Regions from separate parts of the Paenibacillus sp. ALE3 genome, predicted to be linked through region 2. Evidence: a T-box and tRNA genes for the amino acid it is inferred to sense, from the RefSeq annotation. Region 2 holds a T-box; the other holds one or more tRNA genes.
The links. The T-box of region 2 lies ahead of ileS (isoleucine--tRNA ligase). A T-box ahead of a tRNA ligase gene usually reads a tRNA of that ligase, here a tRNA-Ile.

Region 1: it has a tRNA-Ile gene. The T-box ahead of ileS (isoleucine--tRNA ligase) is inferred to sense a tRNA for this amino acid. The anticodon was not compared.

Annotation. Positions count from the first base shown of each region.
Region 1 is NZ_CM134214.1:5,138,895-5,154,855, forward strand. It holds gene ACXHJ2_RS23060 (ATP phosphoribosyltransferase regulatory subunit) at 1-1,025, opposite strand, end outside; gene ACXHJ2_RS23065 (acyltransferase) at 1,251-2,402, opposite strand; gene ACXHJ2_RS23070 (acyltransferase) at 2,546-3,043, opposite strand; gene ppaX (pyrophosphatase PpaX) at 3,040-3,693, opposite strand; gene lgt (prolipoprotein diacylglyceryl transferase) at 3,690-4,745, opposite strand; gene hprK (HPr(Ser) kinase/phosphatase) at 4,789-5,727, opposite strand; gene ACXHJ2_RS23090 (ABC transporter ATP-binding protein) at 6,077-7,201, opposite strand; gene ACXHJ2_RS23095 (PucR family transcriptional regulator) at 7,305-8,447, opposite strand; tRNA gene ACXHJ2_RS23100 (tRNA-Lys) at 8,604-8,676, opposite strand; tRNA gene ACXHJ2_RS23105 (tRNA-Tyr) at 8,684-8,769, opposite strand; tRNA gene ACXHJ2_RS23110 (tRNA-Phe) at 8,779-8,851, opposite strand; tRNA gene ACXHJ2_RS23115 (tRNA-Asp) at 8,929-9,005, opposite strand; tRNA gene ACXHJ2_RS23120 (tRNA-Thr) at 9,024-9,099, opposite strand; tRNA gene ACXHJ2_RS23125 (tRNA-Val) at 9,104-9,179, opposite strand; tRNA gene ACXHJ2_RS23130 (tRNA-Met) at 9,190-9,266, opposite strand; tRNA gene ACXHJ2_RS23135 (tRNA-Ser) at 9,295-9,386, opposite strand; rRNA gene ACXHJ2_RS23140 (23S ribosomal RNA) at 9,518-12,447, opposite strand; tRNA gene ACXHJ2_RS23145 (tRNA-Ala) at 12,577-12,652, opposite strand; tRNA gene ACXHJ2_RS23150 (tRNA-Ile) at 12,673-12,749, opposite strand; rRNA gene rrf (5S ribosomal RNA) at 12,789-12,905, opposite strand; rRNA gene ACXHJ2_RS23160 (16S ribosomal RNA) at 13,024-14,577, opposite strand; gene ACXHJ2_RS23165 (pro-sigmaK processing inhibitor BofA family protein) at 14,986-15,261, opposite strand; gene ACXHJ2_RS23170 (DUF2508 family protein) at 15,258-15,569, opposite strand; gene recR (recombination mediator RecR) at 15,782-15,961, opposite strand, start outside.
Region 2 is NZ_CM134214.1:1,517,773-1,533,733, forward strand. It holds gene spoIIGA (sigma-E processing peptidase SpoIIGA) at 1-40, shown strand, start outside; gene sigE (RNA polymerase sporulation sigma factor SigE) at 151-891, shown strand; gene sigG (RNA polymerase sporulation sigma factor SigG) at 988-1,770, shown strand; gene ACXHJ2_RS06915 (YlmC/YmxH family sporulation protein) at 1,888-2,232, shown strand; gene pgeF (peptidoglycan editing factor PgeF) at 2,315-3,199, shown strand; gene ACXHJ2_RS06925 (YggS family pyridoxal phosphate-dependent enzyme) at 3,208-3,909, shown strand; gene ACXHJ2_RS06930 (cell division protein SepF) at 3,900-4,352, shown strand; gene ACXHJ2_RS06935 (YggT family protein) at 4,360-4,617, shown strand; gene ACXHJ2_RS06940 (YlmH family RNA-binding protein) at 4,626-5,408, shown strand; gene ACXHJ2_RS06945 (DivIVA domain-containing protein) at 5,581-6,090, shown strand; T-box leader at 6,262-6,541, shown strand; gene ileS (isoleucine--tRNA ligase) at 6,620-9,709, shown strand; gene ACXHJ2_RS06955 (DUF5665 domain-containing protein) at 9,895-10,242, shown strand; gene ACXHJ2_RS06960 (TraR/DksA C4-type zinc finger protein) at 10,260-10,994, opposite strand; gene lspA (signal peptidase II) at 11,229-11,720, shown strand; gene ACXHJ2_RS06970 (RluA family pseudouridine synthase) at 11,722-12,693, shown strand; gene pyrR (bifunctional pyr operon transcriptional regulator/uracil phosphoribosyltransferase PyrR) at 13,197-13,757, shown strand; gene ACXHJ2_RS06980 (aspartate carbamoyltransferase catalytic subunit) at 13,760-14,674, shown strand; gene ACXHJ2_RS06985 (dihydroorotase) at 14,735-15,961, shown strand, end outside.

The DNA of each region.
Region 1 (15,961 bases), 2.2 Mb from region 2:
TCGTCATAACGAATAAATACCGGACGCTTCGTCTCTATTGAGATACCATCCACACCATCGACGATTCGGTTCGTCTTCAATGCGAATCCCGTTGCCGGTACCGATCGCCCAAACTGCTGAAGCAGATTGTCATAACGACCTCCGTTGCATACCGGAAACCCGATTACTGCTGCATAGCCCTCAAAAGTCATTCCTGTATAATATGAAAAGTCACCGATCATGGTAAGGTCAATTAACACATGCTCAGATACGCCGTATGCCTCCAGCACTTCCCACACCTCGCATAAATGTGCAATGGATTGAATCGTCTGTTGCTCCACACTAAGGCGGGTAGCCTGCTCGCAAATTTCCTTCCCACCACGTAGCCGAAGAATAGCCTCCAGCTTATCCCGATGCGCGGGGGCCAAACCTAAAGCTTCAATCGCCGTTCGGTAGCCCACTACATCACGACTGAGCAACAGTTCTTTTAGTGCTTGCTGTTCAGCCTGTCGACCTGGAATAATTTCTTCAAACAACCCGTTCAGGAATCCCACATGTCCCATGGCGATTTTAAAAGAGGTAACACCCGCTGCCTGCAATGATGCAATGGCCAATGCTACAACTTCTGCATCAGCCTCAGGTGAGTCATCCCCTACCAGTTCCACGCCTGTTTGAAAAAACTCTGCCTCTCTTCCTGCCTCTTCCTCAATCGCTCGAAATACATTGGCGTGATAGGAAAGGCGAAGCGGTACTTCCTCTTCCTTTAGCAACGAAGATACCACCCGTGCAATTGGAGCAGTCATATCAGAACGAAGTACCAACGTAGTCCCTCGGTTGTTGAGCAATTTAAACAGCTTCCGATCAGAAGTAGAGCTAGCTACTCCTACCGTATCGTAGTATTCCATCGTAGGCGTCATAATCTGACGGTAACCCCAACGTTCCATACAAGCGAGTACATTCAGTTCAATGGCCCGCAGCTTCGACACTGCACGTGGAAGGTAATCCCGAACCCCTATAGGAATCTCGAATCCTTTTGGCTTAGACATCTCTATCACCTCATGATTTCAATATCTTTATCATGGTAAAGTGCTAACAAACTAAAGTATATTCGATATATTATCATGCCCTACTTATGAACGTCAACCAAACGAAGCAGCCCATTTTTACAGCTCAGACAAGTCGCTGTCCTTCTCTATATTTTATCCAATGCAAAATGCATGAATCCTAAAAAAAGACTGTCAGCCTTAAGCCAACAGTCCAAGTCAAAATATTTAGCAATTTGCCTGTTCATCTTTACTCTGGGATGGAAACTTCGGAACTGTGCCCAAACCGATCCATGAAAATGGTACATATCGAAAAAACAACGTCACAATCAGCCATGATCCAAACAGCGCCAACACCCATCCGCCAGCAACAGAGAAGACATATTCTATCGGTGTACCATGCAAATCCAGTTTGCGATACACTCGTAATAACGCCGGATGAAGTAAATATATACCGAAAGAACATGCTCCCAGCCAACTGATGAACATTCGCAGTCTATCACTAGTATGACGATATAATAAAACTGATAACTGAAACAGCACCAATGCAGATACGAGAGCATATGCATTATGTAGCAGTTCATAGACCAGCGAGTCCGCATAAATGGCTTTGCGGTAGGCTATAAACCATATTTGTACATAAACGATCCCGAGTAATAACCAAGCCGCCCACAAGGCCCACCAGCTGATCAACTGGCCGCGACCCATTACCGTACCTGGGACTGGAAAAAGCCACTTTTTAAACCCTTCATATCCAATCGCTACAGCGGCACCCAAGGCAAAGTAACTGATATACGTAATCGCAAGGCTTCCTCTCTCCTCTTGCCAAACATATTTGTTCAGCAGTACAAACCCCCATTGAATGAGCAACCCTACTGCCAAAATGACAAAAGCTGCTCTCCGTGGATTCGATATCCAATGACGTAAACGCTGCACTCCCCACAACAGTAGCGGAAAGACCAAATAAAATTGGATGATAATAATAACATAATACAAATGCGTATACGCCTTTCCCGTTAGCAGCACGAGCGGAAGATCACTAAGCGGCATCAACCCACGTGTCACCAAGGTCAAATAGTACATAAGAGAAAATAAAACGTAGGGTAACACAATAAACATCAGTCTTTTTCGAAAAAACAAAAGCATACTCTTTCCACGAAGTGGCCGATCGACATAATTGTAAAATAAAACAAAACCGCTCACAAAAATAAATACAGGCACTGCAAAGCTGCTAAACATATTTAAAAATAAAAAGGGGTAAAACAATAGAGAATGACGCGCATCAATCAATGCCATTGAAGTTGCATGAATAGTAATGACGGCCGCAATTAATATTCCTCGGTAAATATCAAGCTCTGGTATACGTTCTTTTTTGACCAAATCAACACGCTCCCATATCGCCTTGCAAAAATATTTATTATCAATTTTTAAACATAACCAATATGCATTACCCCACTTATTATACAGAAAAACAGCACAAGAAAGACCCCTTAACACATAAGGGGCCTTTCTTATCGTGCTATTTACTTTTCATCCACACCAGAGCGTCTTAAATCACGCAACGGATTACCGCCTACAAATGCACCTGCCGGTACATCTTTATGCACAACCGCTCCGGCCGCTACAACAGCTCCGTCACCGATGGTAACACCCGGCAATATGGTTGTATTCGCGCCGATCAGCACACGATCCCCGATCACCACTTTACCGATGCGATACTCCTGTATAAGGTATTCATGAGCCAGTATGGTCGTGTTATATCCAATGACCGAATTGTTCCCGATCGTAATATGCTCTGGGAAAAAAACATCCACCATCACCATCAGGCCAAAAGCAGCATGTTCCCCCACCTTCATCCCCAGTATTCTGCGGTAAATAGCATTTTTCAGAGAAAGCACAGGACAATACCGGGCAATCTGTATAAAAATGAAGTTCTTAATGCCTTTCCAAGGGCTCACCGTCCGATAAATTTGCCACAACGCATTGGGACCTTCTACAGGATAGCGGTTCACCTTTCTCACGATACATTGACACCTTGAAGCTCCAGCTTCAGCAGATCCCTCATATCATATAGCATGTAGTCTGGTCCATATCCGCGCAAAGTTTCCTCACCCTTGAGCGACCAGGCCACCCCAGCAGATTTCACACCTGCCGCCTGAGCTGACAAAATATCAAAGGAACTGTCACCAACCATCAACGTATGTTCCGCTTTAGCATTTAAACCTGCCAAAGCCTTGAGCACTGGCTCCGCGTGAGGCTTCGGATGTTCCACATCGTCAACCGTCACAATGTAATCCATAGACGAAGTCAGATCAAACAGGTTAAGTACACGCATCGTGGATGGTCGTATCTTGGTTGTCACAACCCCTAGCTTAATTCCTCGTGCGCGCAGCTCCTGAATAACCTCAATAACATGTGGAAATGGCTTCACCATTTGATCATGATGAATTTGATTATAAGCACGGTAGTCTTTAATTAGCCCAGATACATCCGTTAATCCCGTAAAAGTACGGAGTTGATCGTCCAGTGTTCCCCCCATATGAGGAATAATATGCTCCCGCGTTAGCGGATCAGCATCTGGATGGTTCAAAATGTGTAAAAATGTGCTGATAATCAACTCATTCGTATCCATAATGGTACCGTCTAAATCAAACAAAATCGTATTTATCATAGATGCTCCTTCTTGTCCTCATCCGTGTCTTCCTTAGATAGCTTATCCACCGTGGCAGTTGGAGAAACCGCATCCTGTCCAGGACGGGACACCTGTTCTGGCGTCACATCAGGTACCTGATCAATCCCTGTCTTGCTGGAGACAATCGGGTCGCTATATCTCGCAACGGCTGAGCCCTTCCGACGACGAACCAAGATGAAAATCACAGCAGCTACAATGATGAAAATAGCAAGCAACTGTGAGATCCGTACGTTACCGTAATTCGGATCCAAGTACCCCGGTTCAAACCCTAGCCATACCATAGGGGACCACAGAGCATTCACAAAGGAAGCCAGCCAGTCCGGTCCCTGAAAGGCCAAGCTGTCCGTCCGCACCCGCTCGATGAAAAAGCGACCAATAGAGTACCAAATGAAGTAAAATGCAAACATTTCACCCGCACGTACAAATTTCATCCGGCGAATCACAAGCAGCAAAATCACGCCTACAATACTCCACAGCGATTCGTACAGGAACGTAGGGTGATGAAACACCCCGTTAACGTTCATCTGATTCACAATGAAGTCCGGTAGATGTAGCTGATCGCGCAAAAAAGTCTCTTTCGTTGGTCCACCGTAAGCCTCTTGATTGACAAAATTACCCCAGCGTCCAATCGCTTGACCGATTAATAGACCCGGCGCACAAATATCAGCGATACGCCAGAAGTTATACCCTTTATAGCGGAAATAAATAACCGCACATATAATGGCACCAATCAAGGCACCATATATCGCGATACCGCCGTTCCAAATTTTAAAGACATCCCATAGATTATCTCGGTAGTCTTCCCATTTGAAGGCTACATAATAAATACGCGCTCCAATAATGGCCGATGGAACACCCAGAAGCAGCATATCCATAAAGAATTCCTGCGGAATACCGAATCTTTTTCCCTCACGGATGGCGAGATATAAACCCACAAGTGCCGCCAGCCCCAAAATAAGCCCATACCAATGGACCTTGATTGCCCCGATTGAAAAAGCAATCGGATTCAGCAGTAATGTTGCCGTTGACATATGTTTCTCTCACTCCTTGTTATTCCTTGCAACCGAACGAACCTTAATCCATCTCTTCCATATCTTCAGAAATCGTCGCAGTCAGCTTGTTTGTAAATTGCAGAGCTGCATTAACGCCCATTTGTTTCAACCGATAGTTCATGGCCGCTACCTCGATAATAACAGCCAGATTTCGGCCCGGACGTACTGGAATCGTAACGAGTGGAACATCTGTATCAATAATGCGTGTGGTTTCTTCATCGAGACCGAGACGGTCATACTGCTTGTCCTGTTGCCATGCCTCCAGACGGACAACCAATGTAATCCGCTTATTATTACGAACTGCACCAGCACCAAACAGTGTCATCACATTAATAATGCCCACGCCACGAATTTCAAGCAGGTGACGAATTAGTTCAGGTGCTGTTCCATGCAACTGAAAGTCGGACGTTTGCCGGATTTCTACCGCATCATCTGCTACCAAGCGATGCCCACGTTTAACAAGTTCCAGTGCTGTTTCACTCTTACCAATTCCACTACTGCCAGTGATAAGCATTCCCACGCCATACACGTCACACAGTACACCATGAATAGTCGCCGTAGGTGCCAGCTTTCTTTCCAGAAAACCTGTGATCCGGCTTGATAAAATCGTCGTCGCCATATTGGTTCGCAGTACAGGAATATCTCGCTCTGCGCTTGCCTCCACTAACTCGGCCGGTACCTCCAGGCCACGTGTGATGATAATACATGGAGTCAGCTCTGTACACAAACGCTCCATCCGATCCCGTCGCTCCTCAGGAGGCAGCATACCCAAAAAAGCTAGCTCAGACCTTCCCAAAAGCTGTACCCGCTCCTGTGTATGATATTCAAAATACCCGGCCATCTCCAGGCCTGGGCGATTCAAATCGTCCACGGTGATCAGTCTGCGCAGACCTTTTTCACCGGAAATAACCTCCATTTGAAACTGCTGTACAAGCTCGGATACCTTTACCTGTTTAGCCATTGTATTCTCTCCTTCATCTGCAAAAACCGGATTCTATACGCCATTTGATTTATGTAGCATTATTCTATTAACCATACAAACCCATGCAGTCTATCCTGAATGAGTCCACACTTCACTTGATTTAACAATAGGATTCCAGGCTATCCCTATCCCGACAGTTGAACCCCCAAGCCCCAATCTAGGACTTATGCCAACGAACCTTGTCTGAGTCTAGACCTGCACCATTGTACACCCATCGTATCGGAATTTTCCATTGAATGCAATGCCAAAGCTAGTAGCGGATATCATATACAAAAGAGTCGCAGTTCTCCGCTTGGGGAAAACTGCGACTCTCTTCCAGAGGCTGATCTTATTCGCCAACCAGAATGCTCAATTCCGATTCCTTATCAAAAATATGAACTTTGTTCATATCAACAGCCAACTTCGCTTTGACACCATCACGAGTATTAGAACGTCCGTCTACACGGGCAATAATCGTGTCGTTTCCGGCACCGCTCAGGTACAACAGCATTTCATGACCGAGGTTTTCCGTTACATCCACAGTGGATGTAAAGATCGTGTTCGGAGAAGCCTCTAAGAATACAGGCTCTTCATGAATATCCTCAGGACGAATGCCCAAGATCACTTCTTTGCCAATGTAGCCTTTCGCTTTCAAAATCTGTCCCTTACCTTCAGGTACAAACAGATCCAGACCTGGTGCTGCGAAATGCAACGCACCTTCTTTTTCAACCAGCTTACCCGAGATAAAGTTCATCGTAGGAGAGCCGATAAAACCAGCTACGAACAGGTTCACTGGACGGTTGTACAGTTCATCCGGGGAAGCAGCTTGTTGAATGATACCATCCTTCATAACTACAATCCGATCACCCATCGTCATGGCTTCAACCTGATCATGTGTTACATAGATAACGGTCGTTTCCAAACGCTTAGCTAACTTCGTGATTTCCGCACGCATCTGACCACGCAGCTTAGCATCCAAGTTGGACAGTGGCTCATCCATCAAGAAGACTTGTGGATCACGTACAATCGCACGACCCAAGGCAACACGCTGACGCTGACCGCCTGATAACGCTTTCGGCTTGCGATCCAGCAGATGCTCAATATCAAGGATTTTAGCCGCTTCACGTACACGTTTATCAATTTCTTCCTTTTTAACCTTGCGGAGCTTCAGACCAAAGGCCATATTTTGGTATACGTTCATATGCGGATACAAGGCATAGGATTGGAATACCATCGCGATATCGCGGTCTTTTGGAGCCACATCGTTCACAACACGATCACCAATGTACAATTTACCGTCTGAAATTTCCTCCAAACCAGCAATCATACGAAGTGTAGTAGACTTCCCACAACCGGAAGGACCAACCAATACGAGAAATTCTTTATCTTGAATGTCCAAATTGACATCAACAACCGTAGCTTTTTCTGCACCTGGATATTTCTTAAAAATATGCTCTAAACGTACGCCAGCCATAGCTTTTGCCTCCCCAAGGTCAAGTTTTGAAATCGAATACATTTTCTACTTGTATCTTACCCTAGTACCCAAAGTATGACTATTCGCAAACTGCACAAAAATGCTATTTCCTTTTTGTCACTTTGTACAATAGCAGATATAGTTTGACCAAAACCGCATCATTAAACGTCCTCACGTCCAATCCGGTCTCCTGTTTAATCTTGTCCAAACGGTAAATCAACGTATTTCGGTGAACATACAGACGCTTGGCTGTCTCACTCACATTACAATCCAGTTGAAAAAAGATATCTAATGTAGCCATCGTTTCTGAGTCTTCCAGTATGACAGATGACTTCATTACTTGCTCCAAAAATAGCACACGTTGTTCCTTGGGAATGCGATTTAACAGTCTCTCCAAATGAAGCTCCCATGAAAGGTGGATGTGCTCTGTTACATGAAAAAGCTTGCCAAGATGGATCGTCTCCCATAATAAATTCAGCTCGTGGGGAAGACTTTGCAAAGGGATCGAGGGCTTGGAAATCGCCAAATGGAATACACCGACCCATTCATTCGCGATAAGTTCATATAACCCCAAGCTAAAAGCCGTAAGTACCTCCTCCAGCGGTTCCGCAAAATCTGCCTCTCTGGTCTCAGTATCTTTATCCCGTTCATCGTCGGCTCCTAATAAAAGCTCCTTTTTAGCGAGAATCAGCCAAGATTGTTCGTCTAATGGAGTAAGCAGCACATCCCCTCCAAAATAGCTCGCTAACAATCGATGAAGCTGCGTATAGGTAATAGCTCCATCCTGTGTTCCCTCACCATTTAGCAAAAAAGGCACCATACACGCTGATAGCGGATCACGAAGTTCTAATTCAGCAGGAACCTCTTCTTTACTGTTTAGGTTGGCTGCCTCCTGTATGAGCCATTGTCCAAAACGACTCATCCGCTCTTCCTCGCTATAAGCCCGGTTGACCGACAAGCTTGGACCATTGTGCCAAACTTGTTCCATGTTCCCCAGTAGCGCTTCTATCAACTTCCGTTCTCGATCCGACAAGTATCTGGCCTCTACTGCAAAAGCAGCCAGTTCACCTGCCGATGCACGAAACGGAAAATATAATTTATTTTCACTAACAAATGATCTATCCGGTATGACTGAATCGGTTGTTTCTCCTTCTGCCATCATTTCTGGGCACCAAGGCACTATGGTAAAAGGCGCTTGAATTATATTCTGAAGCTGTTGCTGAATCCACTCTGTATCCAAAGTCACGCGATCACCACTTCACTTTTTTTAGAATATAGATAAACACTAAGCGAACATAATGAACTTATTATAACCTGTCGATACCTTAAAACAAAAAGCTATATAAAAACATAACTTAAAACAATGCAAAAAAGCCATCAACTTATAGTTGATGACTTCTGATGAGCCATGAAGGACTCGAACCTTCGACACCCTGATTAAAAGTCAGGTGCTCTACCAACTGAGCTAATGGCTCATAAAACTGGTGGAGGATGATGGATTCGAACCACCGAACCCGTAAGGGAGCAGATTTACAGTCTGATGCGTTTGGCCACTTCGCTAATCCTCCATATAAAGGTGGCTCGGGACGGAATCGAACCGCCGACACGAGGATTTTCAGTCCTCTGCTCTACCGACTGAGCTACCGAGCCATATCCATTGCAAAAAAATAAAGTGCGGAGGGATACCCCTTCCCACTTTAGTACGGTGAAAATATTAAACTGAAAAATGGCGGAACTGACGGGATTCGAACCCGCGATCTCCTGCGTGACAGGCAGGCATGTTAGGCCTCTACACCACAGTTCCCTATATTTTTCAAAAAAATGGTGCCGGCGAGAGGACTTGAACCCCCAACCTACTGATTACAAGTCAGTTGCTCTACCAGTTGAGCTACACCGGCACAATGGTGGAGGCTGAGGGGATCGAACCCCCGACCCTCTGCTTGTAAGGCAGATGCTCTCCCAGCTGAGCTAAGCCTCCTGGGTATGTATGGTAGCGGCGGAGGGGATCGAACCCCCGACCTCACGGGTATGAACCGTACGCTCTAGCCAGCTGAGCTACACCGCCATAACATAATTCTCTAGCTTGTCCTAAATGGCGGAGAGAGAGGGATTCGAACCCTCGCACCACTTTCGCAGTCTAACCCCTTAGCAGAGGGTCCCCTTATAGCCACTTGGGTATCTCTCCATATGAATGGACTCGCTTAGTGAAATTCTACAGATATTCAGATTATCAGCAAAGTGAATCTGAATATCAAGCATAATTCCAAGGTGTTACACCCTGAAAACTGGATCCGAAACTTTATTGCGTCTTATCTTTAGGATAAGCCCTCGACCGATTAGTATTGGTCAGCTCCATGCATTACTGCACTTCCACCCCCAACCTATCTACCTCGTCGTCTTCAAGGGGTCTTACATACTGGGAAATCTCATCTTGAGGGGGGCTTCACGCTTAGATGCTTTCAGCGCTTATCCCTTCCGTACATAGCTACCCAGCGGTGCTCCTGGCGGAACAACTGGTACACCAGCGGTACGTCCATCCCGGTCCTCTCGTACTAAGGACAGCTCCTCTCAAATTTCCTACGCCCACGACAGATAGGGACCGAACTGTCTCACGACGTTCTGAACCCAGCTCGCGTACCGCTTTAATGGGCGAACAGCCCAACCCTTGGGACCTACTTCAGCCCCAGGATGCGATGAGCCGACATCGAGGTGCCAAACCTCCCCGTCGATGTGGACTCTTGGGGGAGATAAGCCTGTTATCCCCAGGGTAGCTTTTATCCGTTGAGCGATGGCCCTTCCATGCGGTACCACCGGATCACTAAGCCCGACTTTCGTCCCTGCTCGACTTGTAGGTCTCGCAGTCAAGCTCCCTTCTGCCTTTGCACTCTTCGAATGATTTCCAACCATTCTGAGGGAACCTTGGGGCGCCTCCGTTACTCTTTAGGAGGCGACCGCCCCAGTCAAACTGCCCACCTGACACTGTCCTCGCACCGGATCACGGTACCAAGTTAGAACCTAGATACGATCAGGGTGGTATCCCAAGGATGCCTCCTCTCAAGCTGGCGCTCAAGATTCTACGGCTCCCACCTATCCTGTACAGATCGTACCCAAATTCAATATCAAGCTGCAGTAAAGCTCCATGGGGTCTTTCCGTCTTGTCGCGGGTAACCTGCATCTTCACAGGTATTAAAATTTCACCGGATCTCTCGTTGAGACAGCGCCCAAGTCGTTACGCCATTCGTGCGGGTCAGAATTTACCTGACAAGGAATTTCGCTACCTTAGGACCGTTATAGTTACGGCCGCCGTTTACTGGGGCTTCGGTTCATAGCTTCGCTCCGAAGAGCTTACCACTCCCCTTAACCTTCCAGCACCGGGCAGGCGTCAGCCCGTATACTTCGCCTTGCGGCTTCGCACAGACCTGTGTTTTTGCTAAACAGTCGCTTGGGCCTTTTCACTGCGGCCCCCTCGGGCTATTCACCCTACCGAGGCACCCCTTCTCCCGAAGTTACGGGGTCATTTTGCCGAGTTCCTTAACGAGAGTTCTTCCGCGCGCCTTAGAATTCTCTTCTCGCCTACCTGTGTCGGTTTGCGGTACGGGCACCTTCTCCTGGCTAGAGGCTTTTCTTGGCAGTCTGAGATCATGACCTTCGCTACTATAATTTTCGCTCCCCATCACAGCCCAGCCTTAACGATGTGCGGATTTGCCTACACATCAGCCTCACTGCTTAGACGGACATCCATCAGTCCGCGTCACTACCCTACTGCGTCACCCCATCGCTCATCACGGATTACGGTGGTACAGGAATTTCTACCTGTTGTCCTTCGACTACGCCTATCGGCCTCGCCTTAGGTCCCGACTTACCCTGAGCGGACGAACCTTCCTCAGGAACCCTTAGGCTTTCGGCGGATCTGATTCTCACAGATCTTTTCGTTACTCATACCGGCATTCTCACTTGAATGCAGTCCAGCGCTCCTTCCGGTACACCTTCAACCCGCATTCAACGCTCCCCTACCCCTGATGCAAAAGCATCAAGCCATAGCTTCGGTGGTGTGTTTAGCCCCGTTACATTTTCGGCGCAGAGTCACTCGACCAGTGAGCTATTACGCACTCTTTCAATGGTGGCTGCTTCTAAGCCAACATCCTGGTTGTCTGTGCAACTCCACATCCTTTCCCACTTAACACACACTTGGGGACCTTAGCTGATGGTCTGGGCTGTTTCCCTTTCGACAATGGATCTTAGCACTCACTGTCTGACTCCCGGAACTAAATCTATGGCATTCGGAGTTTGACTGAGCTTGGTAACCCTTGCGGGCCCCGCACCCAATCAGTGCTCTACCTCCACGATTCTGTTTTCCGAGGCTAGCCCTAAAGCTATTTCGGGGAGAACCAGCTATCTCCGGGTTCGATTGGAATTTCTCCGCTACCCCCACCTCATCCCCGCATTTTTCAACATGCGTGGGTTCGGGCCTCCAGTGCGTGTTACCGCACCTTCACCCTGGACAGGGGTAGATCACCCGGTTTCGGGTCTACGTCCACGTACTCATTCGCCCTATTCAGACTCGCTTTCGCTGCGGCTTCAGCTCTTCACCTTAACCTTGCACGGGAACGTAACTCGCCGGTTCATTCTACAAAAGGCACGCCATCACCCATCGATCGGGCTCTGACTTCTTGTAAGCACACGGTTTCAGGATCTATTTCACTCCCCTTCCGGGGTGCTTTTCACCTTTCCCTCACGGTACTGCTTCACTATCGGTCGCCAGGGAGTATTTAGCCTTGGCAGATGGTCCTGCCGGATTCATACGGGGTTTCACGTGCCCCGCACTACTCGGGATCCGTCTCGGAGGGAACAAGTTTTGAACTACAGGGCTTTTACCTTCTCTGGCGGGCCTTTCCAGACCTCTTCATCTAACCGGTTCCTTTGTAACTCCATGTGAGACGTCCCACAACCCCAAGGAGCAAGCTCCTTGGTTTGGGCTAATCCGCGTTCGCTCGCCGCTACTGACGGAATCACTATTGTTTTCTCTTCCTCAGGGTACTTAGATGTTTCAGTTCCCCTGGTCTGCCTCTCACTCACCTATGAATTCAGTGAGTAGTGACTGTCGATGAAGACAGCCGGGTTTCCCCATTCGGACATCCCCGGATCAAAGCTTGCTTACAGCTCCCCGAGGCTTTATCGTTGTTCGCCACGTCCTTCGTCGGCTCCTGGCGCCTAGGCATCCTCCGTGTGCTCTTTGTAGCTTAACCTAGTATCTACATTGTAAATACGATATGCTACCTTTATTTCACTTGTTTACACAAGATCAGCTTAAAGGAATATTCTAAAACGCAATTTCGTTTCGGTATCCAGTTTTCAAGGTGCAATAATAAATCTTTTGGTGGAGCCAAGCGGGATCGAACCGCTGACCTCCTGCTTGCAAGGCAGGCGCTCTCCCAGCTGAGCTATGGCCCCAAAAGAAAATATAAAATTTATGGTGGGCCCTAGTGGACTCGAACCACCGACCTCACCCTTATCAGGGGTGCGCTCTAACCAGCTGAGCTAAGGGCCCATAATAAACCACCAAAGAAAGTTTTTCTTTAGTGGTTGCGCTTGGCGGCGTCCTACTCTCCCAGGACCCTGCGGTCCAAGTACCATCGGCGCTGGAGGGCTTAACGGTCGTGTTCGGGATGGGTACGTGTGGAACCCCTCCGCTATCGCCACCAAACGCTTGAGAGTTTGAACTCTCAAAACTGAGCAACGAGTGAGTAACAGGCCTAAACCTGAGTTTTGAAGCTTACGCTTCATATTTGAATGTTTCCATCGCAGGAAACGATTCTCCATAGAAAGGAGGTGATCCAGCCGCACCTTCCGATACGGCTACCTTGTTACGACTTCACCCCAATCATCTACCCCACCTTCGGCGGCTGGCCCCTTGCGGTTACCTCACCGACTTCGGGTGTTGTAAACTCTCGTGGTGTGACGGGCGGTGTGTACAAGACCCGGGAACGTATTCACCGCGGCATGCTGATCCGCGATTACTAGCAATTCCGACTTCATGTAGGCGAGTTGCAGCCTACAATCCGAACTGAGACCGGCTTTTCTAGGATTGGCTCCACCTCGCGGCTTCGCTTCCCGTTGTACCGGCCATTGTAGTACGTGTGTAGCCCAGGTCATAAGGGGCATGATGATTTGACGTCATCCCCACCTTCCTCCGGTTTGTCACCGGCAGTCTGCTTAGAGTGCCCAGCTTGACCTGCTGGCAACTAAGCATAAGGGTTGCGCTCGTTGCGGGACTTAACCCAACATCTCACGACACGAGCTGACGACAACCATGCACCACCTGTCTCCTCTGTCCCGAAGGAAAGGTCTATCTCTAGACCAGTCAGAGGGATGTCAAGACCTGGTAAGGTTCTTCGCGTTGCTTCGAATTAAACCACATACTCCACTGCTTGTGCGGGTCCCCGTCAATTCCTTTGAGTTTCAGTCTTGCGACCGTACTCCCCAGGCGGAATGCTTAATGTGTTAACTTCGGCACCAAGGGTATCGAAACCCCTAACACCTAGCATTCATCGTTTACGGCGTGGACTACCAGGGTATCTAATCCTGTTTGCTCCCCACGCTTTCGCGCCTCAGCGTCAGTTACAGCCCAGAGAGTCGCCTTCGCCACTGGTGTTCCTCCACATCTCTACGCATTTCACCGCTACACGTGGAATTCCACTCTCCTCTTCTGCACTCAAGCTCCCCAGTTTCCAGTGCGACCCGAAGTTGAGCCTCGGGATTAAACACCAGACTTAAAGAGCCGCCTGCGCGCGCTTTACGCCCAATAATTCCGGACAACGCTTGCCCCCTACGTATTACCGCGGCTGCTGGCACGTAGTTAGCCGGGGCTTTCTTCTCAGGTACCGTCACTCTTGTAGCAGTTACTCTACAAGACGTTCTTCCCTGGCAACAGAGCTTTACGATCCGAAAACCTTCATCACTCACGCGGCGTTGCTCCGTCAGGCTTTCGCCCATTGCGGAAGATTCCCTACTGCTGCCTCCCGTAGGAGTCTGGGCCGTGTCTCAGTCCCAGTGTGGCCGATCACCCTCTCAGGTCGGCTACGCATCGTCGCCTTGGTAGGCCTTTACCCCACCAACTAGCTAATGCGCCGCAGGCCCATCCACAAGTGACAGATTGCTCCGCCTTTCCTCCTTCTCCCATGCAGGAAAAGGATGTATCGGGTATTAGCTACCGTTTCCGGTAGTTATCCCTGTCTTTTGGGCAGGTTGCCTACGTGTTACTCACCCGTCCGCCGCTAGGTTATGTAGAAGCAAGCTTCTATATAACCTCGCTCGACTTGCATGTATTAGGCACGCCGCCAGCGTTCGTCCTGAGCCAGGATCAAACTCTCCATTAAAGACCAACCGAAGCTGGTTATAGAAAGAGCGATTAGCTCATTTTGAAACTGACGAGATAAAATATCTCATTGTTTGATTTTGCGAACAAAATCAGTTTACTCACTCGTTGTTCAGTTTTCAAAGATCAAACCTTCATTATGCCTTACTTTGCTTCATCACCGCATCTCAGCGGCGACTTAATTAATATAACACACACTCGGGATTTAAGTCAACACTTTTTTAAATTATTTTTCAATTTCATTTAAGCATTGCTCACACAAAAAAATTCCCGGGCTTTAAAAGCCGAGAATTAATGTATCACATTTTTGAATTCGTCGTCAACTATAATTCAAAAAATAAAACAATACCGCATCGGACTCACCAATACCCACTTTTTTTGGCACACTCTCCTTCCCTACAATAACGTTTCACACGGCCTGTCCGAACAATATTATTTTCAATCCCAGTAAAAGCGCAATGCCTGGCAAACCTAATATCGTTACTGCTCCCATCGTCACTGGGTTAATCGGAATGTACACCTGTGTAATCCATCCTGAATAATTGATAACATACAGTGCAATGGCTGCCAGAGCCATATGCGCGCCGAATACTACAAACCAACCGATCCCCAGATGTTTTTTGAGGACTAGATACATCAGTATTCCGGTACAAGCAATCAAGACAAGCCAGACTACCCCTCTCATTCCGCTCTCCGTTTGTGAACCCGGTCAGTATCATTGGCATACCCCGGTTCATCTGCTGGCAGGTGAAAACGATGTAACCCTTGTTGCTTTGCGCTTTTTAAATGTATTTGATATTTACGCTCTGCAGCTTCCAGGACAAAAATGGCGTAGTCGATTTCATCCTTACCCGTAGCTTCATGAAATAAACGATGCGCTCTTAACCATTCCGCATGCGAAGCTCGAATCTGAGCAAACAATTCCTGGCGATACTCTGCTTCTGATTTTCCATTCTCCTGACGACGGAAATTTTGTTTCATCCGTTCCCACATTCATTCATCCTCCTCACAAGCTGAATTATGTGTACAGTCTGCAAGACCACCTTATTCATACTTATTGAGTAGAGGACAAACTTAGAACTGGGAACGTCTATAAAGGCATCTATTACTGCAAATAAAAAAGGAGCCATAACGGCTCCCTAAGCGAGTCAAGGATGTCCCAAGGACATTTCAGACTCATAAATTATAACGTATAACTACACCTACTAATTAAGCTCTCTGCGGCCTTCTAGCGCTTTGGACAGGGTGACCTCGTCGGCATACTCCAAATCCCCGCCCACGGGCAAACCGTGAGCAATACGAGTAACCTTGATTTCAAAAGGACGCACTAGCCGCGAAATGTACATAGCCGTGGCCTCTCCCTCAATGTTCGGATTCGTAGCCAG
Region 2 (15,961 bases):
AAAAGCATATGCTAGAGACCATTTTACAGAATCAGGATAATGGAGAAGAGCACAGGACAAGGTTTAAAGACGAGGAGAAACATTCAATGCTGGAATGGACGGAGCTCAGTAAGACTTAACTTGCACTATTTTCAAAAGGGGGAGAATGATATGAGGGAACAAATGAATTTAAAAATGAAATTTAGGCTAGCATGGCAACTGCAATATTATCGTATTTTATTTTTATTCGGGCTGAAAAGTGAAGAAATTTATTATATTGGCGGTAGCGAGGCGCTCCCCCCTCCATTAACAAGAGACGAGGAAGAGTATTTACTTGGAAAGCTTTCTTCTGGAGATGCAGCAGTACGGTCGATGCTCATCGAGAGAAATTTGCGGTTAGTTGTGTATATTGCCCGTAAATTTGAGAATACGGGCATCAACATTGAGGATCTCGTATCCATCGGTGCTATTGGGCTGATCAAAGCGGTGAACACTTTTGATCCGGAGAAGAAAATCAAACTTGCCACCTATGCATCCCGATGCATAGAGAATGAGATTTTAATGTATTTGCGTCGCAATAGCAAAACGAGAACGGAGGTTTCTTTTGATGAGCCTCTGAATATCGATTGGGATGGTAATGAGTTGTTGCTTTCCGATGTGATGGGAACGGAAAATGATACCATTTATCGTAATATTGAGGAGCAAGTAGACCGTAAATTATTGCATAAGGCACTGGATAAGCTGACGGATCGAGAGCGTTTGATTATGGAACTTCGCTTCGGTTTACAAGACGGAGAAGAGAAGACACAGAAGGATGTTGCTGACCTGTTGGGTATATCGCAATCGTATATTTCGCGTCTGGAAAAACGAATTATAAAGCGCTTACGAAAGGAATTTAATAAAATGGTATAATGCTTGGAGATATCCGGAAGCGATGGAAACGGCGAATAAAAAAATGCCCTCAGGAGATAATGTACATTAATGTTGCTCCTTGGGAGGTAAGACACGATGACCCGAAACAAAGTGGAAATTTGCGGTGTGGATACCGCTAAACTGCCGGTATTAACCAATGCAGAAATGCGCGAGCTGTTCACATCACTTCAGCAAAATAATGAACGATCAGCCAGAGAAAAATTGGTCAACGGCAATCTCCGGCTCGTCCTGAGTGTGATTCAGCGTTTTAACAATCGGGGGGAGTTTGTGGACGATTTGTTCCAGGTAGGATGCATCGGCCTGATGAAGGCGATTGATAATTTTGACCTTTCGCAAAACGTAAAGTTCTCCACTTATGCGGTGCCGATGATCATCGGAGAGATTCGCCGTTATTTGCGGGATAACAATCCGATCCGTGTGTCCCGTTCGTTGCGGGATATTGCATATAAGGCGCTTCAGGTGCGGGACAGTCTGACAAATCTGAACTCGCGGGAACCAACGATCTTTGAAATATCAGAAGTGCTAAATGTGCCTAAAGAAGATGTTGTGTTCGCATTGGATGCGATTCAGGATCCAGTTTCGCTGTTCGAGCCGATATATCACGACGGGGGCGACCCAATCTATGTGATGGATCAGATCAGTGATGACAGAAATAAAGACGTCTCATGGATTGAGGAAATCGCTCTCCGGGAAGCGATGCATCGCCTGGGCCAGCGTGAAAAGATGATATTGTCTATGCGTTTTTATGAAGGAAAGACGCAAATGGAGGTTGCCGACGAAATCGGTATCTCTCAAGCCCAGGTTTCGAGATTAGAGAAGTCGGCTATACAGCAAATGCAAAAACATGTAAAGTCCTAATGAAATGAATAAAATGTTTGAATGATTCAGTGACAAAAACGATCCCGTGCGGATCGTTTTTGCGTTTGTAGGACATTTTTTGGGCTCTTCCACTCATATAGTGAAATAAAGGATGTGATGCGTGTGAATGCACCGGAAACGTCAGTAAGAGCCATGAAAATTTCCGAGTTTCAAACCAAGGATGTCATTAACATTGTAGATGGACGACGTCTGGGACAAATCAGTGATCTGGAGATTGACGTACGACAAGGGAAAATTGAAGCTATTGTGGTTCCGGGCAGCAGTCGATTCATGGGCTGGTTTGGAGGGGGAAGCGAATTGGTTATTCCGTGGCGCAACATTGTGAAAATTGGTTCGGATGTTGTGCTTGTTCGACTGGAGGGATTGCATGAGCCACCGGATGAAAGAGAGGAAAAGCTGTATATCGAACGTCAGGAGCGGAATGACCGACGGGTCTTTTGAACAGGAGGGACACGTAATTTAGTATGTTGTGAAGACACAGCGGCGGCTTTTTGGTACACTGGGCAGTAGAGGTGAGAACAAAATGGAACCGTTTATAGTGAATACCGAGGCTAAAGGGACTACGCCCATGCAAGATGGCAGACGTCCCGTGCCGGAGTTGTTATATATTCAATCTTGGGAGCGGCAGGTTCAGGGATTAACAGCGGGGTTTACAGGGCGTCATGGCGGTGTCAGTGAAGCGCCATACGATAGTCTGAACTGTGCGTTTCATGTAGGGGATGACCCCGAGAAAGTCATTCGCAACCGCCGATTAATTGCTGAGCAGCTTGGTTTTGCTGCTGAAGCGTGGACGTGCGGCGAGCAGGTCCACGGTAATCATGTTGCTGTTGTCCAGGCTGCTGATCGTGGGCGAGGCTTTATGGATCGTGCATCAGCTTTTCAGGACACAGATGGACTTTTGACGAATATACCAGGCATTTTGCTGACGTCCTTTTATGCGGACTGTGTACCCCTATATTTTTGTGATCCCGTGCATCGTGTGATTGGGTTGGCGCATGCAGGCTGGAAGGGAACAGTGGCGGAGATTGCGTTGAAAATGGTACAGACCATGCAAACTGAATATGGATCTCAGCCGTCCGATATACTAGCAGCTATTGGTCCTTCCATTGGTCCTGAATCCTATGAGGTAGATGAGCATGTGATGAGCCAAATTCGGGTTTTAGAGCATGATTGCCCGGGTAATGATAAATGGGAAGGTTCTGTTTATTTCCCCTTAACGGGCGGAAAAACACTACTTGACTTGAAACAATGCAATCGACACATTATGATGAAAGCAGGAATATTGCCGAGCCATATCGAATGTACTACCTTGTGCACGAGTAGCCGTAGCGATTTGTTTTTTTCATATCGTAAGGAAGGCGGCGTTACAGGAAGAATGGCGAGTTGGATTGGTCTGGAAGAGAGGTGAGTCCTCCCGTGTCTTTGGAGGAACGAATTAAAGAAGTTAACGCCCGTATCGAAGCGGCATGTGCCCGTAGCGGACGTTCGCGTGATGAAGTAAATGTGATCGCTGTCACGAAATATGTTTCGGCGGCGGCAATGGCATCCGTATTGGATAACGACTTGGAGCATGTGGGCGAAAATCGCTGGCAGGATGCTGCAGATAAATGGAGCAAGTTGGGTGACCGGGGAACGTGGCATTTTATTGGTCATCTCCAAACGAATAAGGTTAAAGATGTAATTGGAAAATTTAAATTTATACATTCGCTTGATCGCTTATCGCTCGCTCAGGAATTGGATAAGAAGGCAGCCGCTTTGGGACTGCGAGTCAAAGCTTTTGTACAAGTCAATATTTCTGGGGAAATTTCAAAATACGGCTTATCCCCCGAGGCGGTCGCCCCTTTCTTGGAACAAATTCGCGAGTTGGAACATGTGGACGTAATCGGCTTGATGACCATGGCTCCTCATGAGGAAGACCCAGAACATACTCGACCTGTGTTTCGAGGATTGCGTGAACTGCGTGATCGGTTAAATGGACAAGCCTTGACTAGAGAACCTATCGTTCACTTGTCTATGGGGATGTCCAATGATTTTGAAGTGGCGGTTGAAGAAGGAGCGACCTGGTTGCGGCTTGGTTCCGTACTGGTCGGACGAGAGGAGGATTTTCAGTGGGCGTAATGAATAAGTTCATGAACTTTCTGGGGCTTCAGGAAGAAGAGGAAGTTATAGAGCGAGAGGTTATGAATACGCCGGAAGATCAAGAAATTGAAACCCCAAGCTTTGATAAACGTAAGAACCAGAAGGGCACGAATGTTGTCAGCATCCATTCACAGAAAAATGTGAAAGTTGTTCTTTATGAGCCGCGTTCTTACGATGAAGCACAGGAAATCGCCGACCATATCCGTTCACATCGCACCGTCGTGGTTAACTTGCAACGAATTCGCAAGGATCAGGCGTTACGTATCATTGATTTTTTGAGTGGTACTGTGTATGCACTGAGTGGCGGCATTTCGAAGGTCGGTAACAATATTTTTCTGTGCACACCGGATACGGTTGAAATTCAAGGCTCCATTACGGAGATACTGGCTGACACTGAACAAGAACTTAACAGAATGAGGTGAGCTTTTCTTGATCGAGGTAATTTACTGGTTATTTCAGATTTATTCGTACATGATCATTGCATATGTCCTGCTGTCATGGCTTCCTAATGCCAGAGAGAGTGTGATCGGTGATTTACTTGCCAGGTTTGTGGAGCCGTATTTGTCTCCTTTTCGCAGGTTTATACCGCCAATCTTCGGGATGATTGATATTTCACCTATCGTAGCGCTGATTGCTTTGCGTTTTGCATCGTACGGTTTGATTTCTTTAATTGGTAATTTCGTCTAGGAGGATTTATGCGAACTGAGATTTATGAGCATTTTCACCCGGATGAACGGGATTATGTGGATCGTGCTTCCGAATGGATCAGTCATGCGGGAGCTTATCATGAGCAGAAGCTGACTGATTTTTTGGATCCGCGACAACAGTACATATTGGAGACACTTGCTTCGAAGGAAGACAAGGTCACGATTAGGGTAGATGGCGGATATACGGCTTCGGAACGAAAGCGGGCGCTGATTGCGCCCGATTATTCGTATTTGGACGATGAGGAAATGGGAATTCAGGTCCTTTCCATCTCTTCTGATGATCATAAAATCAATACCCTTGAGCACGGCGATTATCTAGGTGCCATTTTGGGGCTTGGAATCAAGCGTGGAAAAATCGGGGACATTCACGTGCTGGATGATGGGTGTCATGTGTTGGTAGCATCAGAGATCGGAGATTTTATAACCATGCATTTGCAGCAGGTACATCGTATTCATGTTTGGACAGAACTGTTGCCAGTAGCAAGTCTCCGAACGAAGGAAGTTGCATTAGAGGCGATGGATCTGACGGTCGCTTCTTTGCGTCTGGACGGGATTGCCAGTGACGTCTACAAATTGAGTCGCAGTAAAATATTAACACCGATTCGAGCGGGACGATGTCGGGTAAACTGGAAGGTGGAGGAGAATCCATCTACTTCACTTAAGGTTGGGGACGTTATTTCCATGCAGGGATTTGGGCGTTTCAAAGTGCTTGAAACAGACGGGATGACAAAAAAGGGTAGATTCCGTGTCAAAATTGGTAAGTTTGTATAGCTGTAGGCAGGATTCATGAGCTTTCTGTCGAAAGAATTAACCTATAGCGAAGAACTGGAACGATTTTGCTCTGTACAGTATTCACAAAACGGGGTATGATGACCGATAGATGATAATGAGCGTCGTGACGCGGAAAATGAATTTTTTGTCAATCTTATAGGAGGTGGACGGCATGCCATTAACGCCATTGGATATACATAATAAGGAATTTGCCCGCCGGCTTCGCGGTTATGATGAGGATCAGGTTAATGAATTTTTGGATCAGGTGATCAAGGATTACGAGGGCGTTATTCGTGAAAATAAAGAACTGAGCACCCAGTTGCTGAACGTACAGGAGAAGCTCGATCATTTTGCGACGATTGAAGATACACTGAGTAAGACAATTATTGTCGCGCAGGAAGCAGCTGATGAAGTTCGCAACAACGCCAAGAAAGAATCTCAACTGATCGTGAAGGAAGCGGAAAAAAATGCGGATCGTATTGTGAACGAAGCATTGTCCAAATCCCGCAAAATCGCGTTGGAGGTTGAAGAACTGAAGAAACAGGCTTCAATTTACCGAGCACGGTTTCGTACATTGGTGGAAGCACAGCTTGACTTGTTAAGCCAAGATGGCTGGGAAGCACTTGAAAACCGGGAACGCGAAGTGCTGGAGCGCGAGCGTGAAATGAAAGAAATTTACTGATTTTGATTTCTGACAAGCTTTTCATTAGGTCTTGTTAGGGTTGACTTTTATCTTTAAACAGGCTATAACTGTAAATACTATACTGAATTCAACGATTATCCGTCTATTGGTTGATGGTTGTTATTCAAGGCAACGATGTTGCTGGTTTAAGATTTCGATGAATTTAACATGTTTAATTCGTTGATGGGAACGAGTACGTCATGATTTGTCCCTCAGAGAGTTGGCCTTCCGGTGCAAGCCAACGTTCAGAACATGACTGAAGATCCCCCCGGAGAAGTGAGCTGAAGCGCTTAAATTTATGGCGTGTGTAAGCAATCACCGTTTGCCATGCGTTATAATGGCGCCCTGCTGAAGTTGAGTAGGGCTCAGAGAGTCGTGACAAGATCGTCTTCTTTAGACTGGTCTAATTACGGAATCAGGGTGGTAACGCGAGCACAGTCTCGTCCCTTTTACAGGGATGGGGCTTTTTTTGTTGCTTTTTTAAGTGCGCTAGAACAATTAATGATGAGCAGAGAGGAAGTATGACGTTATGAACAGAGTGGATGTTAAAGAAAAAGCACGGTCACGTGACCTACGCATCCTGAGCAAATGGAAACAGGAGGACACGTTCCGTAAATCCATTACCAATCGTGAAGGAAAGCCTAATTTTGTGTTTTATGAGGGCCCACCAACAGCTAACGGCAAACCACACATCGGTCATGTGCTGGGTCGCGTAATTAAGGATTTCGTCGGCCGCTATCAGACCATGAAGGGATACCGCGTTGTACGTAAGGCGGGTTGGGATACGCATGGCCTGCCGGTAGAGCTGGGTGTGCAAAAGCAACTGGGGATCTCTCACAAGCCTGAAATTGAAGAATACGGTGTTGAGAAATTTATTAAAAAATGTAAAGCGAGCGTGTTTGAATACGAGCAGCAGTGGCGCGATTTAACCGAAGCGATCGGATACTGGACAGACCTCGATCACCCATACATTACCTTGGACAATAACTATATCGAGAGTGTATGGAACATTTTGGCGACGATTCATGAGAAAGATCTGCTGTATCGTGGTCATCGTGTGAGTCCGTACTGCCCGGATTGTCAGACAACACTAAGTTCCCATGAAGTAGCACAGGGCTACAAAGATGTAAAGGATCTGAGTGCCACGGCCAAATTCAAGCTGCATAGCAGTGGTGAATATGTATTGGCCTGGACGACAACACCTTGGACCTTGCCGAGTCACGTGGCGCTCGCCGTCAACCCTGAGCTGGAATACGCACGTGTGAAGCAGGAAGATGGGGTATACATCGTTGCTAAAAATCTTGTTGAGACCGTAATTAAAGGTGATCATGAAGTGATTGGCACGCTATCGGGTTCAGAACTGGTAGGCCAAACCTATACCCCGCCATTTACTTATTTTCAGGTGGAGAAAGGTAACCAAATTCTGGGTGCCAAGTTCGTAACAGATTCCAGCGGTACAGGTATCGTTCATATGGCCCCGGCACATGGTGAGGATGACTATCGCGTATGTCGTGAAAATGGCGTTGGGTTTATCAACGTAGTGGATCTCCAAGGAAACTATGTAGCTGAAATCACTGATTTTGCAGGCCGTTTTGTGAAAGATTGCGATGTAGATATTGTGAAAATGCTGTCCGAAAAAGGGTTGCTGTACAGCAAGGAAAAATACGAGCATAGCTATCCGTTCTGCTGGCGCTGCGATACTCCATTATTGTACTATGCGATGGACAGCTGGTTTATCAAAACAACTGCGATCAAGGATCAACTGATTGCCAACAACAGCGAAGTTGAATGGTACCCGGGCCATGTACGCGAAGGACGCTTCGGTAAGTTTTTGGAGGAACTGGTGGATTGGAACATCAGTCGCGATCGCTATTGGGGTACACCGCTCAATATCTGGGTTTGTGAGGAAACTGGAGAACAGTTCGCACCTCATAGTATTGCTGAATTGAGAGAACGTGCAATTGGGGATGTACCAGCGGATATCGAGCTACACAAACCTTATGTAGATGATATCAAGGTTCGTAGCCAATGCGGTAAATACGAAATGACTCGCACACCGGAAGTCATCGATGTATGGTTCGATAGCGGCTCTATGCCGTTTGCACAGCATCACTATCCTTTTGAGAATAATGAAACGTTTGAGCAGCAATTTCCGGCAGATATGATCTGTGAAGGGATTGACCAGACTCGTGGCTGGTTCTATAGCTTGCTTGCGGTTTCGACGATGCTGACTGGCAAAGCTCCTTACAAAGCTGTCATGGCAACAGGCCATGTACTGGATGAGCAGGGGCAGAAAATGTCCAAATCAAAGGGTAATGTTATTGATCCGTGGGAAGTGATTGATGAGTACGGAACAGATGCTTTCCGCTGGGCATTACTGTCCGATAGTGCACCATGGAATAGCAAACGTTTTTCCAAAGGCATTGTAGGCGAGGCTAAATCGAAGCTGGTAGATACGCTTGTCAATACACACGCATTTCTGACTCTGTATGCGGATATTGACGGATTTGATCCGGCACAGCATCCATTCAAGCCATCGGCACACAAGTTGGATCGCTGGATTTTATCCCGTCTAAACAGCCTAATCTTGGTTGTGGATAAAGCATTGTCTGTAAATGACTTCCTGAACTCATCCAAAGCGATTGAGTCGTTTGTGGATGAGCTGAGTAACTGGTATATCCGTCGTTCACGTGATCGTTTCTGGGGTAACGGGCTTACAGAAGATAAGCTGGATGCGTATCGAACATTGACTGAGGTGTTGTTAACGACGGCGAAGCTGCTTGCACCGTTCACACCGCTGCTTGCTGAGGATATTTATCTCAACCTGAGCAATGGAGAAAGTGTTCATCTGGATGACTATCCGTCTGCCAATGAATCCTTAATTGATCTGGAACTGGAACGAGATATGGAAACAGCACGTCGCGTCGTTGAATTAGCACGTAATGTCCGTAACGAAACGGGTTTGAAAACACGTCAACCGTTGTCTGAATTGATTCTGTCTATGGATCAGGATTTTGACCTGAGCGGCTATGAAGAAATCATCAAAGACGAGATCAATGTGAAGCATATTCATGTTGAGACGGATGATAGCGGATTTGTTGATTTTACATTGAAGCTGAATTTGAAAGTAGCAGGCAAGAAATACGGCAAAAATGTTGGATTCCTACAAAACCTTTTCAAAGGTATGTCTGCTGAGGATACTCGTTCTGTTGTAGAAAAAGGAGTGCTGAACGTGGCTTCTCCAGAAGGTGAAGAGTTGCAAGTTACAGCCGAAGAATTGCTGGTGGAGAAAAAAGCAAAAGAAGGCTTCGCTTCTGCTTCTGGCTATGGCTTAACGGTAGCGCTGAACACAGATATTACACCGGAGCTTGAGCAAGAGGGCTGGGTACGTGAAGTGGTTCGCGCGGTACAAGATTACCGCAAAAAGCTGGATCTGCCGATTGAAAAGTATGTAGCATTGACGTTGGATGTAGACAGCGACTTGCGTCAGGCGATCGAAAGCTTCGACTCTGTGTTGCGTGAGAACGTATTGGTAACCACGGTGACATTTGGTCAAGCTGAACCAGCGGAACATGTAGAAGTGAACGGCAAAACCATCGGCGTTCATATTGGGGAATAATTACAAGCCCCCTGTCCCATAATACAATAACAGGCAGCATATAAAAACGAGCCTAAGCATCGGAAACGGGTTTCCTCCGTTACGTGCTTCGGCTCGTTTGCTGCTTTCGGGGCAGCTATGGGAAAAGGGGGATTGTGCATATGACAGCACGGTCAAGGCGCAGACAGGGAAGGAGTCTCCGAGGGATGAACGGAGAAGGGGCCGCCATAGCCTCAGAAAAGGGAATAGCAGGTGAACAGGCAGAGAAACTAAGTCGTGTGGAAAAGCTGGTGCAAGCTGTGTCAGAGCAGATGGAACGAACACGTATTGCAGATTACGCTTTGCTGCTGAATAAACCTTGGCGATTGCTTTGGCTAAACCTAATATCAGGTGTTTCCCGAGGGATCGGCATTGCGCTAGGGTTTACTTTTTTTGCTGCTACCATTATTTATGTGCTGCAAGTGCTCGGAGCGTTGAATTTGCCGATTATCGGTGATTATATCGCTGATATTGTACGGATCGTACAGCGACAATTAGAGCTTACTACCTACTAGGCGTTTCACTTTCAAGCTTACGATTCGTCCTCGTACAAATCTGGCTCCAGCAGACCTTCACCCTCGCCATCTTCTATATAACGCTGATAAATAGAACTACGGACAATGGATACATTTCTGCCATAAATGTCAGTAGCGACAAAGCTTTCATATGGCTCTACGAAGCCCATATTATCATCGCCGGCTTCGATTTCCATATCATCATAGCGATGGATTTCTCCACTTTCCGCCATGGCCGGAGTGTTAGAGGTCCCCCAATTTTCAACGATCTGCCAAGCATCTTCACCGTCAAAGCCGTTTTGTTCTTCACGCTCATCCAGGCTTGTTCTACCGAACGCGGGAGTGAGAAATTCTTCCTCCACCGGACGGTTGTTGGATACTTCTGTTTCAGGACTGAATTCTTTGCAATAAATGGTATAGGGAACAGCCAGCAGGCGTTCATAGGGAATGGGCTTACCGCTGGCGGCGCAAATGCCATAGGTCCCCTTGTCCATAGCCATCAAGGCTGATTTGATACGTTCCAATTGAAACTCGTCATGCTCCAGCAAGGAAATATCTTTAGCTCGCTCATAGGTTTCGGTAGCCAGATCGCCTGGATGGTTATCAATGGGAGAAAGCTCACCGGTTTGATCACGTTGAGAATCGCCGAGTCCATAATGGTCGTTGCTTTGCAACCGATGCTCAATTTCCTTTTTGCGTTCCAGCAGTTCGTTACGCAAGCCTTGTAATTGTTGCTCCGTCAATGGGGACATGGAATCCTCTCCTTGTTCTAGATTTACGTGCATGCGTTGTGTCAGGTATGCTCCTTGTAGTGTGCACCGGGAAGACCTCTTTTACATAGGAAATTCTAATCAAATGTAATCGAGTTCATTCCATTCAAGGACTGTGCTCGAAAGCCTGCAGGACTCGTGGACGATCTGAGAAGGCTTATGCTACAATAAATGGGTTCGACAACGGATATAAGCGGATCGGAGTGACGAAGGACTGTGATTTATTTTGGTATTGCGCTAATTATTTTTTTGATTGATCAGGGAGTCAAATATTTGGTGGCTACGCGGATGGAATTGTACGAGCAAATACCAGTCATCGGCAATTTCTTTTTAATTACCTCCCATCGTAATCGTGGAGCCGCTTTTGGGATTTTGGAAGGGCAACGCTGGCTTTTTATCGTGATCACAATTGTAGTAGTGATCGGTATCGTATGGTACCTAAGAAAAACAGTCAGAGCTGGGCAAAAACTACTTCCTGTTGCGCTAAGCTTGGTGCTTGGGGGAGCGGTTGGTAATTTTTTGGATCGGGCTATTTCTGGAGAAGTGGTTGATTTTGCACAGTTCAATTTTGGAAGCTACACATTCCCGATTTTTAATGTGGCAGATTCGGCAATTGTCATCGGTGTTGCACTGATTATTTTGGATACATTGCTGGAATCGCGTCGGGAAAAAGGGAATGGCAATGATAGCGTTGAAGGGAAGTCATAGCATGAACGAAGTGAATGAAAACGGCGAAGCCATAGGTCTGTCTTATGAGGACGAACTGGAGGGTGAATCTCTGGAATGGACGGCAGATTCAGGGAATGTCAAAACACGTATAGACAAATACATCGCCGAAGAAATGAAGGAAGTATCTCGTTCTCAAATTCAGCTGTGGATCGGGAATGGTCGCGTACTGGTGAACGGTACGGCGGTCAAAGCGAACTACAAGCTGGCTGAAGGAGATCATATTGTATTATCGGTACCTGAGCCAGAAAGTGTAGATATTATGCCGGAAAATATTCCGCTAGATGTTGTATACGAGGATTCGGACGTTATTGTCATTAACAAGCAACGTGGTCTAGTGGTGCATCCTGCACCAGGACACTCCTCGGGAACACTGGTCAACGCACTGATGTACCACTGCCATGACCTTTCCGGCATTAACGGGGAATTACGTCCCGGTATTGTTCACCGTATTGATAAGGATACATCAGGACTGCTGATGGCGGCTAAAAATGATCAGGCCCACGCATCACTTGCAGCACAGCTTAAGGATCATAGCGTGACTCGGAAATATATTGCATTGGTCCACGGTCATTTGAGCCACGATCAGGGAACCGTAGATGCTCCGATCGGTCGTGATTCAGGTGATCGTAAAATGTTCACGGTGACGGAACGCAACAGCAAGCATGCAGTTACCCATTTTCTCGTCATTGAACGCCTAGGTGATTATACCCTGCTTGAACTTCAATTGGAGACAGGACGCACACACCAAATTCGTGTTCACATGAAATTCATTGGACATCCATTGGTTGGCGACCCTATGTATGGGCGCAGTAAAGGGATTCGTATGGATGGCCAAGCGCTGCATGCGGCGGTTCTGGGATTTAAGCATCCAACCACGGGAGAATACTTGGAATTTAGCAGACCGATCCCTCCTGATATGGAGGACATATTAACGTCCTTGCGTAGTCGCTAAAACAACGATGAACTGCTTTTCTATTCAAAAACTTGAATAAATCATTAATTTAGACCGCCTAAATGGCGGTTTTTTTATTGTGAGACAAGGAATGGGTAAAAACAACTATGGATAATTATACAGATATGATGTATATTTATTAAAGTGCTTCCGGTGGTTCCGGTTGAACGGGTGTTGACACGAGATTTTCAATCTGTCATACTTCTTGTAGTTGCGATGAACTTTGTCCAAGAGATGGTTAGCCATCTCGCACTATAAGAAGCAGGACAAAGGAAATCCTGAATAGCACCTTTAAATCAGTCCCGTGAGGCTGGCAAGGTAACGTGAATGGATCACTGATCAGTGCATCCGCTGCGGCGGTATGTCTTCAGTGTGTCCGACAGATCGGAGAACAGTGGAAGACTGTTCATACGAGACTCCTTGCCAAACTTGGGCAAGGAGTCTTTTTTGTATCCGACACGGGACCAGGTCTGAAGGGAACATCACCTGAGGAGGCTGGAAGCATGAGTAATGAAACACATGTACTGATGGATGAAATTGCGATTCGTCGGGCATTAACACGGATTGCACATGAAATTTTGGAGAAAAACAAGGGTATCGACGATTGCGTGCTAGTAGGTATTCGAACACGCGGAGTTCATCTGGCGCAGCGCTTGGCTGAAAAAATTGCTGAGATTGAAGGCGCACCGATTCCATGGGGAGAGCTGGATGTTACAGCTTACCGGGATGACCGGAGCAGCGTTGCCGAGGCTAAAGGAAATGGAAAAGAGCTTTTGATGAATCCTGCTGACGTATCGGTTCATGATAAGAAAGTCATTCTCTTTGACGATGTGCTGTACACAGGCCGCACCATTCGAGCGGCGATGGATGCATTGATGGACTGCGGACGACCGCAAATGATCCAGCTGGCTGTGCTAGCAGATCGCGGACACCGTGAGCTTCCGATTCGTCCGGATTACATCGGCAAGAACATCCCGACCTCCAAATCTGAGGAAATCGTAGTTGCACTTCAGGAGACGGACGGTAAGGACGAAGTGACGATCATTCAGAACCGGGGGGAATAGGTATGATCACAACAGCCAGTCAACTTAGAGAACGTAGCCTGCTCGGATTAAAAGAACTTAGCCGAAATGAAATTGAGTCGATTCTGGATCGTGCTCATTATTGGGAATCACAGCCGCAAAAGCTGATTCCAGTCCTACAGTCACGCTTCGCAGCCAACATGTTTTTTGAAAATAGTACACGCACACGCTTTTCTTTTGAAATGGCGGAGAAGCGGCTCGGCGCTCAGGTTTTGAACTTTTCCGCTGCGGCTTCCAGTGTGGAAAAAGGGGAGTCCATTTACGATACTGTACGTACGCTCGAATCCATGGGCATTGATGCTGGAGTCATCCGGTTAAAGCCAGCCGGAGTGCTGCAAGAGCTTGCTGAGAAGGTTAGTGTTCCGCTGGTTAATGCGGGAGACGGCAACAATGAGCATCCAACGCAGGCTTTGCTGGACCTCTACACCATGCGCAAAACTTTCGGTGAGCTTAAAGGCTTGAGAGTATCCATCATAGGAGACATTTTGCACAGCCGTGTAGCTCGCTCGAATCTGTGGGCCTTGCAAAAATTCGGAGCCAAGGTTAGCTTCTGTGCACCGGACAATATGCAGGCACCTGAGCTTGCAACGTACGCACCTTATGTGCAGATGCAAGAAGCTTTGCAGGCAGACGTGGTCATGATGCTGCGAGTCCAGCTTGAACGGCATGCTGAAGGGATGTTGCGCTCAGCGGATGAGTACCGAGAGCAGTACGGTCTGACACAAGAAAGAGCAGCGAGCCTTAAGTCCGGAACAATTATCATGCACCCGGCTCCAGTGAATCGGAATGTGGAGATCGACAGTGCAGTTGTGGAAAGCGAGCAATCACGAATTTTTCCGCAAATGGCCAACGGGGTTCCGATCCGCATGGCGGTTATGGAACGGGCAATGAAGCTGTAGCAGCTGTCAGTAGGATCGTAGGAAAAAGTTGCAAAAAACCTGAGCGGAGGAATATTTCAGATGAAACAATTAATTATGAATGCAAGCGTATTGAACGAGCAGGGCGAGACGGAATTAAAATCCATCCTAATCGCTGACGGAAAAATTTTGGCTATCGCAAATGCGGAAGCCGGAGTTAGCCTCATTATGGAAGAAGGGGCATCTGGACAAGAGCTCGAAGTCGAAAAAATCGACGCCCAGGGAAAGCTGGTCATCCCCGGTCTAATCGACATGCATGTGCATCTGAGAGAACCTGGCTTTGAATATAAAGAAACAATTGAAACAGGCAGCCGCGCTGCGGTGAAAGGTGGATTTACGACGATTGCCTGCATGCCAAACACACGTCCGGTGACAGACAATGTAGACACGGTTCAGTTGGTACTGAAAAAGGGGCAGGAAGCTGGGCTCGCCAAAGTACTTCCTTACGCAGCCATCACGAAAAACGAACTGGGACGTGAGCTGACAGATTTTGAAGCGCTCAAAGAAGCAGGTGCCATCGGATTTACTGATGACGGAGTCGGAGTGCAGAGTGCACAAATGATGAAGGATGCCATGTCACGAGCTAAAGCGCTGGATATGCCAGTCATTGCACACTGTGAAGATAACACACTTGTTGTAGGAGCAGCGGTGACGGACGGTGAATTTGCCAAGCGTCACGGACTCAAAGGTATCCCCAATGAATCCGAGGCAATCCATGTTGGACGTGATATTCTGCTATCCGAAGCAACTGGGGCACATTATCATGTATGCCATGTCAGCACAGAGCAATCGGTGCGATTGATTCGCCATGCCAAATCTTTTGGCATCAAGGTTACTGCAGAGGTATGCCCGCATCACTTGGTATTGTCCGATGAGGACATTCCTGGGCTGGATGCCAACTGGAAAATGAATCCTCCACTACGCTCCCCGCGTGATGTACAGGCATGCATCGAGGGGCTGGAGGACGGAACGATTGATATCATCGTAACGGACCATGCAGCACACAGCGAGGAAGAGAAGGCAAAAGGGATGGAGCTGGCGCCATTTGGAATTGTTGGATTTGAAACAGCCTTTCCGCTGCTGTACACCAAATTCGTAGCTACCGGGCAATGGACGCTGGACTTTCTGGTGCGCCGTATGACGGCTGACCCAGCACGTGTCTTCCGCCTTGATACGGGACGTCTGGAAGAGGGAGCACCCGCTGACCTGACCATGATTGATCTGGAGCAGGAGCAGGCAGTTGATCCACAAACGTTTGCCAGCAAAGGA